DNA from 2 places in the Alteromonas sp. HB246098 genome. Region 1 is predicted to be linked to the other one. Evidence: predicted binding sites of a transcription regulator. Region 1 holds the regulator's gene; the other holds the start of a gene.
What was found. The regulator sigma-54, encoded in region 1, starts transcription at its own class of promoters, with help from an activator protein. The targets are predictions, from matches to a motif close to GTTGGCACGNNNNTNGNNT.

Region 1 (4,401 bases):
AAGGAGGAAGTTCAAGCAGAAGCTTACGTACAGATACAAATTGCCCGTTTATTAACGCTGCGTTAAGTGCACGTAATTGGGTTTGTACGTATTTAGAAACAAGCGCTTCTGCCATAAGGCGTTATTCCTACTATGCTGAGATGGAAAAATAGAGACTGTTTTAGCCTAAGTGTGCGTAGAATATCGCAATTATAATAAGTCTGTCATGATAATTGCGTGGCTTTTACGCAAGAATTTGGAATTACTAAGTTAGCTGTTGATTAATTCGTCAAGAGTGAAGCGTGTTGAGACTATTCGTCTTCGTTAAATCTGCCTTCAATTAGCTCCTCGATGGCAGCAAGTGCATCGACCGCGTCATCACCATCGACAATAACATCTACCTGTTCGCCCTGATGACTTTCCAGCATCATCAAGCCTAAAACGCTACTTGCATCGGCTTCTTTATCACCTTTTTTCAATATGATTTTGGCATCAAATTGATTAGCAAGCTTAACCAATTGCGTGGCTGCTCTAGCGTGTAAACCTAGTTTATTAACGATAGTAAGCGTTTTTTGAATAGTCATTACTGGTTAAGCTCTCGGTGACGAATTTGAACATCAGGATGTATTTCACTGAAGGTTTTCGACAAGGTTTGGGCAATATAGACAGAGCGGTGCTGGCCGCCAGTGCAACCAATCGCTACCGTTACATAGCTTCTATTGTTGCGCTCTAGGTGAGGAAGCCATGTGGTCATTAAGTTCTGTATCTGCCAGATAAATTTGGTTACTACAGGTTGTGAGCCTAAAAATACCTCCACGGGGGAATCTAACCCAGTAAGGTGTCTAAGGTCAGGTTCCCAATGAGGGTTGGGAAGGAAGCGCGCATCAAAAACATAATCTGCGTCTTTAGGAATGCCGTGTTTAAAGCCAAACGATTCGAACACCAGTACAAGGCGTGAACTTTTCTTCCCTAAAATACGTTCCCGAATAAGTTCGGCGAGTTGGTGTATCGTTAGCTTATCTGTATCAAGGTATAAATCAGCGCGTTCAGTAATTGGAGCAAGGAGCGCAGATTCTGCTCTAATAGCCTCCGATAGAGACTTATTTAGTTTAGCTAAAGGATGAAGACGGCGAGTTTCGCTAAACCGCTTGACCAGTACGTCATCGCTTGCGTCAATGTACACTATAGTCATCGACCAAGAAGAAGGCAGATAATCTAGAATCTCTACCAAGTCATCTGGATTTTTGGGAAGATTCCTTACGTCGATACTTACTGCAACTTGGTCGTATTCATCAACAACAGTATGGGTGAGGGTGGGAAGCAAATTTACTGGGATATTATCAACACAGTAATAACCTAAGTCTTCCAAAGCGCGAAGTGCGACAGACTTACCAGACCCTGAACGACCACTGATTATGATCAGCTTCACCTAAACTCTCCCTTATATTCTGGTTTCATCACATACGCGTTGTTGAATAAAGCGCCTATCTATAATGTATAGGCTCTTATGGCTTAACTTAATGCAGAAATAATCTCGTCGCTGGTTGTTGCACGGCGTATTGTTTTAATTGTTTCTTTGTCACTGAGCTTACCTGCTACGGTAGCCAGTGTTTGAAGGTGTCCTTCGGTTTGCTCTTCGGGAACGAGTAGCGCAAAAAATATGTCTACGGGCTTTTCATCTAGGGCATCAAAGTTGATAGCTGGTGTGCTTGTTACAACAATTGCTATTACCTTCTCAAGGCCAGCCAGGCGACCGTGAGGCAGTGCTATGCCGTTGCCAATACCCGTGCTACCCATACGTTCTCGAGCCATTAAGCTATTTAAAACCGTTGCCTGGTCGATGTTATCATTTTGCTTGGCAGCGATATCAGCGATGATCTCAAGAATTCGCTTTTTACTATTACACTGAACCGCACACTCGGTGCGGTCCAGACTTACGATGGCTTGTATATCCATGCTTAATTAACTACTAATGTTTTTTCAGTTTTTCCTTATGCTTGATTACCTGCCGGTCGAGTTTATCAACCATGCTGTCAATCGCCGCATACATGTCGGTATTTTCTGAGGATGCGAATACTTCAGCGCCACTTAAATGAACAGTCGCTTCGGCTTTTTGATTTAATTTTTCAACGTTCAGGATGACATGCACATTAGAAATGTGATCAAAGTGACGTTCAAGTTTGCTGAACTTCGTATCGACATAATTACGCAAAGAGTCGGTGATTTCGACATGATGACCAGTGAGGTTGATTTGCATATTTCGTCTTCCTTATATATTTAAGCCTAGTTAAATAAGGCTTTTGCGTTGGTTCGACGGTGGGATCGATAACGATTCCCGATATTTTGCTATTGTTCGCCGAGCGACTTTTATGCCTTGCTCTGCCAACAACGAAGCAATCTTGCTATCACTTAGCGGCTTGCTAGGATTTTCCGCAGCCACTAACTTCTTGATCAATGCACGAATCGCTGTAGATGAACATTCACCACCTGACTCAGTTGCTACGTGGCTTGAGAAGAAATACTTCAATTCAAAGATACCACGAGGCGTATGCATATACTTTTGCGTTGTCACACGGGAAATAGTCGATTCGTGCATATCTACCATTTCTGCGACATCATTTAGTACCATTGGTTTCATCATTTCCGGGCCGTGCTCAAAAAAGCCCATTTGCTGCTGCACAATACAATTTGCGACCTTCATTAAGGTATCGTTACGAGATTCAAGGCTCTTTATGAACCACTTGGCCTCTTGCATGTGTGAGCGGATGAATTGTGAATCGCTACTGTTCTTAGCACGGCGACTCATTGCTGCGTACTGTTGATTTACGCTTAATTTCGGCAGACTGTCGGGGTTCAGCTCAACCACCCAACGGCCATTTTTCTTGGTTACCGAGACATCAGGAATAACGTACTCAGGCTCTTTAGTAACTAAAGCACTACCTGGACGTGGATTCAAGGTTTGAAGTAAACGCATTGCTTCGCGCAGCTGATCTTCTTTTAATCGGCTCTTACGCATTAGGGTGCGGTAGTCTTTACTGCTCAGTAAATCTGAATATTCCTCAATAAGCTGCTTCGCTTCAGCAAGCCACGGTGTGTCTTCTGAAAACTGGCGCAATTGCACCATAAGACATTCTTGAGGGGTACGAGAACCTGAACCAATGGGGTCGAACATTTGAATACGCTTAAGTACACATTCTATTTCGTCCATTTCGATAGGCTCTTCAAGATCATCATCGTTGACCGCTTCTAAGATATCGTCAAGAGTAACGGTCAAATAACCTGATTCGTCAATCGAATCGATGATTGCAGTAGCAATGGCGCGGTCAGTATCCGAAAAATGAGTGAGGCGCATTTGCCAAAGCAAGTGCTCTTGTATGTCTTCAGTGGTCTCACCTTGAAAGATTTGTTCATCATCATTAGATGGACCAGGTGCTGGCGCAGAAGAAGCGGAATAATACTCATCCCAAGTGCTGTCGATAGGTAGCTCATCGGGAAGGTCATTCTTCTCCAGTGCATCTCCTGCTTCTAGCGTGTCGCTTGATGCAGAAGCTGTCGCTTCAGCAGCGCTATCGTCACTATCGACATTGTTCTTTTCTACTTGTGGCTCGTCGCTACCTTCTTCCACTTCTAAAAGCGGATTAGAGTCGAGCGCTTCTTGAATCTCTTGCTGAAGATCAAGCGTAGAAAGCTGCAGCAGCTTAATGGCCTGCTGCAGCTGAGGTGTCATGGTAAGTTGTTGGCTAAATTTTAGCTGTAAAGATGGTTTCATCTACGTCTTATTTAAATGCTCTAAATTAAATATACCAGAGCGAAACTGAAAAATGACAATTCGGTTACACTAACTATAGCCTGAATTGTTCGCCTAGGTATACGTCCCTTACTTTTTGATTACTTAAAACCTGTTCCGCAGTTCCTTGCGCAATAAGCTCGCCATGACTCACAATGTACGCTTTTTCACAAACATCCAATGTTTCGCGTACGTTATGGTCCGTGATAAGGATACCAATACCCCTATCTCGCAGATGCTGTATTATCTTCTTTATATCATTAACTGATATTGGATCAACACCGGCAAATGGTTCGTCTAACAAAATAAACTGTGGTTTTGCTGCCAGAGCTCGTGCAATCTCTACGCGACGCCGTTCTCCCCCTGACAAACTCATCCCCGTACTATTACGTATATGGTTGATATTAAATTCATCAAGTAGGGCATCTGCTTCTTCTTCTTGCTGTTGTGAATTTAAATCTTTACGGGTTTGCAAAATGGCCATGATATTTTCATGTACCGTAAGCTTTCTAAATATTGATGCCTCTTGCGGGAGGTAGCCTATACCGCGGCGTGCGCGCTCATGCATTGGCTGGTGAGTAAGCTCATTATCATCAATTTCGATCTTGCCTTTGTCTAAGTTGACCAAACCTACA
Region 2 (4,401 bases), on a different contig from region 1:
ACAAAACCGACAATATTCGAGTCGACGTAAGCGTTAGGGTTTTCAAGAGAATAACGCACGCCTGCTTGCGCTGCTAAGTGCACTACCCTGTCGAACTTATGTTCTTCAAAAAGCGCTGCCATCTTATCGCGTTCTTCTACCCCCATTTCAACGAATGAAAACAGTTCTGCAGCAGATGATGATTTAATTTCATCTAAGCGGGCGTGCTTTAGATTTACATCGTAATAATCGTTTATGTTGTCAATCCCGACAACTTGGTCACCACGATTGATAAGGTATTGCGATACAGCTGCGCCGATAAAACCAGCTGCTCCGGTGACTAAGATTTTCATTTATTAATCCTGTTTATTTACTATCCATTTTTGATAAAGCACGTTTCAATAAGGCATTAACATACTTAACAGGTATCGCATAAGATATACCAGAGGGATTTGATAAAGCACTTTCTTTGCCGTCTTTAACATACACTTTATTAATGACAGCAATAATCTCGCCAGTTTTAATATTAACAACTGGGCTCCCTGAATTACCTGGAAAAGCAGTAACATCTAATTGATAAATAAGGCCTGGTTTTTGTAACCTCTCAAGCTGAACGTTTGAGAGTACTCTTGTATCACTGACAGGCAAAAAGTCAGGAGTAATTGTCGCAATAATCCCTTTGTGAACAGCTGGGTATAAGCCTAAAGCACCACCTAGAGGATAACCGAATATTGCAACATCTGTCCCTGGCAGTTCCAATGCTTCCTCGGCTAGCGCGAGTGGTTCCAGCCTATCTTTAACCGCGAAAAGCGCTAAGTCATGCTCAATATCAATTTCTAACAGCTCAATTTTTTGAAAAGAGAACCCATCCGAAGATGGGAGCATCGCTACATAATATTCAACTATTGTAGGATCCAATTCTTGTCCCACAACGTGGTAGTTTGTAATAACATAGTTTCCATTGTGTATTACAAACCCGGTTCCCTTTATGGAAGGAGCCTTGCTTTTTATAGGACTATAAAGCGCAATAGCAACAGTAGATTTTGTAGCTCGTTTAGTCAGTGTTACGAGATCTTCTGCTACCGCTGGTGTCGCGAAAAAGAATAAAGATAGAAGCAAGGTAACAAAACTTGTTGTTTTAAAGCTATTTTCTGTAAACATATAGACGTATATTGTTAAAAAGAATAGTTGTAAGCAAGAGAATTAGGTTAACTATAAAGCGCTACCAGTATGATAAAAAAATAATACGTTCATGAACGTATTTTTACAAACTATACTTACTTATAGCCAAACAAAACATAAAAACATTATTGCCAAGTAAGCAACAATGCCCGTAGTCTCTGAGACAGGTAGAAAGCGTTATGCAAAAAGGAAAGTTGGTTCAAAAGGTACAAAACATTTTTGGTGCCAATAGTCGGGTTACTAAAGCACTTAAAGGATATCAAAAACTACAAGAAGTTAAGGAAATTTCTCATCATTTTTCTTCTTATCTTGAAACAAAAATAGCAGATACCGCAGCGCTTAAAAATGAATCTTATAAAATGCGCTATCAAGTTTATTGTAATGAAGAAGGATTCGAGCCCCCTAACGAATTGCAAATCGAAAGAGATGAGTTCGATGACTATTCAGTTTGCTGTTTAATTGAACATATTCAAACCGAGCGGTTTGCAGGTACTGTACGGGTGGTCAGGCCGAAAAAAGACGATCAACTTCTTCCTATTGAGAAATTTTGTAGTAGTTCTATTGCAGATAGTAATTTGCGTCCGAGCAATTTTCCTCGGCAAGAGATATGCGAAATTTCACGTTTAGCTGTGCCAAACGAATTTCGTAGAAGAAGCATGGATAAGTTCGATGGTGCCGCAATAGGTGCAATAAACCCTATAAGTTACTCTGAAACTGAATTACGCTGCTTTCCATTTATCGCTATCGGATTATATCTTGCTGCCGCTGCGGTATCCATAAACTCTGACGTGAAACACGCTTATGTTATGATGGAGCCAAGACTTGCTCGGTCTATGAGGTTCATAGGTATTCGGTTTGAACAGATTGGCCCTATCGTAGATTACCACGGGAAAAGAGCGGCTTATCACATTACACCTGAAATGCTGCATAAGAATCTTCCGAAAGGTTTCACTATAATGTATAGGCATATCAAACACACTCTCAAGACTCAACAATCCGTACTTCTTAAAAGTCATTTAAGGTGACGTTAATCCTTTATGTCAGCTTTGTTTACAACGCAAAAGCAACCGAAAAATAAAACCATTATAATCAACAACATAAATAATGGCACACAAAGTGCTTTATCTAACTCGACGAATTTGTTTCGCTGCATACATAACGGAGAGCAGAGATGAAAAAGTTACTTTTAGCAACGGCGACAGCTGCAGGTTTAGCGCTTAGTGGACAAGCAGCTGCAACACCATTTTTTTTAGATCTTACTGATGACTCAATTGTAAATCCGCGCGGTTCAATTGACACTTTAGAACTGGCATACGATTCAGTAACAGAAGTTAATACGGCGACTGGTGCACTTGTATCCCGCGGTGGTTTAGGCCTTATCGGTTATACATTTAACGGCTCAAACGCTGGGTTTGATAACTTAGAATCACTAGTACTTAACGATGAAGGTAACTTCACTAATACTTTCACTTATGACCCTAGTCCAAACAACATAGGTCAAGACGGAAGTGCTTACCCGACGATTATAACCACAGCCCTTACGTTTGACTTTGAACTGGACGGGTTTCTTAATGCAGACGGCGACACTGTTACGTATACTGGTGGTGTACTAGACATCTACTCGTACCAGTACAGCTATGAGTTCGGCTCACCGGAAAACGTTACTATCCTTGGAAATGAGGAACTGTTAGTTGAAAGTGATTTTTTAGCTAGTTCTATCAATCCTGGTGAACAGATAATTGAATCATTAATTACTGAAGTGAGTTTGACTCCAGCTGGCCAAGAAGTGTTTTATTTTAAAGACTCTGCTGGTCAGTTTGTCTCTTTCCAAGAGTACATCAATGCAACACTCACTGACATATTAGTATATGCTTCGCAAACAGTGACTGTAGGCGATCTTGCAAATAATATAGCAAACCCAATCGACTCTGACGGTACAACAGTGCTTGTAAGCGATGATCACTCAATTGCTGTTAAATTCCAAGTGCCTGAGCCTTCAACAGTTGCCGTTCTTGGTCTTGGTTTAATTGGTATGTTCGGTTTCTCTAGACGTAATAAAAAGTAATTACTGTCCTAGACACATTTTGTGTTACAAAAAGCTGCCCAACATTGGCAGCTTTTTTTATGTTCTAGATTCAACAAGCATAGATAATTGTCGTTATAAAATGCCTTCGAACAACTTGTAAATTCTCTGGAATACGTTACCTTAGCAAAGTTAAGCAATAAGGAAGCTAATGTGAAATATTATTCTAAGTTCACTGTTGTATCATTGTTTTGTGTATTAGCCGCATGTACAAATAACTCGCCAGAGAAATTAATGGCTGATGCGACAGACCTGCTAGATAAAGGGCAATTTCAGGAAGCATCGGTAACGCTCAAAAACGTCATCAAAAATAATCCTGGGCTATTGGAAGCTAGAGAAATGCTCGGGTTCACGTATCTCTATCAGGGTCACTACCTAGCTGCACAAAAGGAGTTTGAACGCGCAGAAAGTAAGCTAAGCGACGAGGGAAAAGTCGCGCTGGCAGAAGCATATTTGTGGCTTGAAGAGTATGAAAGTATTCGAGACTTAGAGGCTTCAACTGAGAGCGATATAAAAGATACATTGAAACTATATAAAGCTATTGCCTTGTATCGTACCAGCAGTCCCTCTAAAGCGAATATTGTTTTCCGTGAAATAACTTCATCTTCCAACGTTGATATTGCCTCGATTGCTAGGGCCTATTTGTTAACTATTAATGACGACGCTCAACCTGCTTTAAAAGAATTAAATAAGATAAATGAAGCTGTAAATCGGTCTCCCATAGCGCTTCAATTAAAGTTCACGCTCGAAACCTTTGCAAATGACTGGCCTGAAGCGGTAAGTACTGCAAAGCAATGGTTAGACTTAAGACCAGCCGATTATAAAATAAAAACACAACTTGCCACTGCACTTGTAAATGCAGGAAAATTTAAAGACGCCGAGCTTTACGTTAAACAACTATTGCAGTTGAGCCCTGAACAACCCTATTTCAATCAGTTAAATGGCACTATTTTGATTTCTCAAAAGGATTTCAAAGGTGCAACACTTTATCTGGACAAAGCAATTAAAAATGGGCGTTCTAATCAAGTAACAAGACTTTTGGCGGCAGTTGCGCACTATCAACTTGAAAACTATGAGCAAGCTTATCAGAACCTTTCGACAATTGTTGATTCTTTACCTAAAGACCATTATGCGAAGAGGCTCTATACAAGCATTCA

Region 2: the regulator sigma-54 is predicted to act here: its motif matches at 2,265-2,283, upstream of ACYTPF_RS07085 (PEP-CTERM sorting domain-containing protein).

Annotation. Positions count from the first base shown of each region.
Region 1 covers NZ_JBTZUG010000007.1:236,904-241,304, forward strand. Annotated here, with positions in the region: gene mgtE (magnesium transporter) at 1-115, opposite strand, end outside; gene ACYTPF_RS15575 (HPr family phosphocarrier protein) at 291-563, opposite strand; gene rapZ (RNase adapter RapZ) at 563-1,408, opposite strand; gene ptsN (PTS IIA-like nitrogen regulatory protein PtsN) at 1,492-1,935, opposite strand; gene hpf (ribosome hibernation promoting factor) at 1,949-2,236, opposite strand; gene ACYTPF_RS15595 (RNA polymerase factor sigma-54) at 2,267-3,748, opposite strand; gene lptB (LPS export ABC transporter ATP-binding protein) at 3,822-4,401, opposite strand, start outside.
Region 2 covers NZ_JBTZUG010000002.1:276,700-281,100, reverse strand. Annotated here, with positions in the region: gene ACYTPF_RS07100 (NAD-dependent epimerase) at 1-332, opposite strand, end outside; gene ACYTPF_RS07095 (S1 family peptidase) at 346-1,140, opposite strand; gene ACYTPF_RS07090 (PEP-CTERM/exosortase system-associated acyltransferase) at 1,341-2,186, shown strand; gene ACYTPF_RS07085 (PEP-CTERM sorting domain-containing protein) at 2,333-3,226, shown strand; gene prsT (XrtA/PEP-CTERM system TPR-repeat protein PrsT) at 3,398-4,401, shown strand, end outside.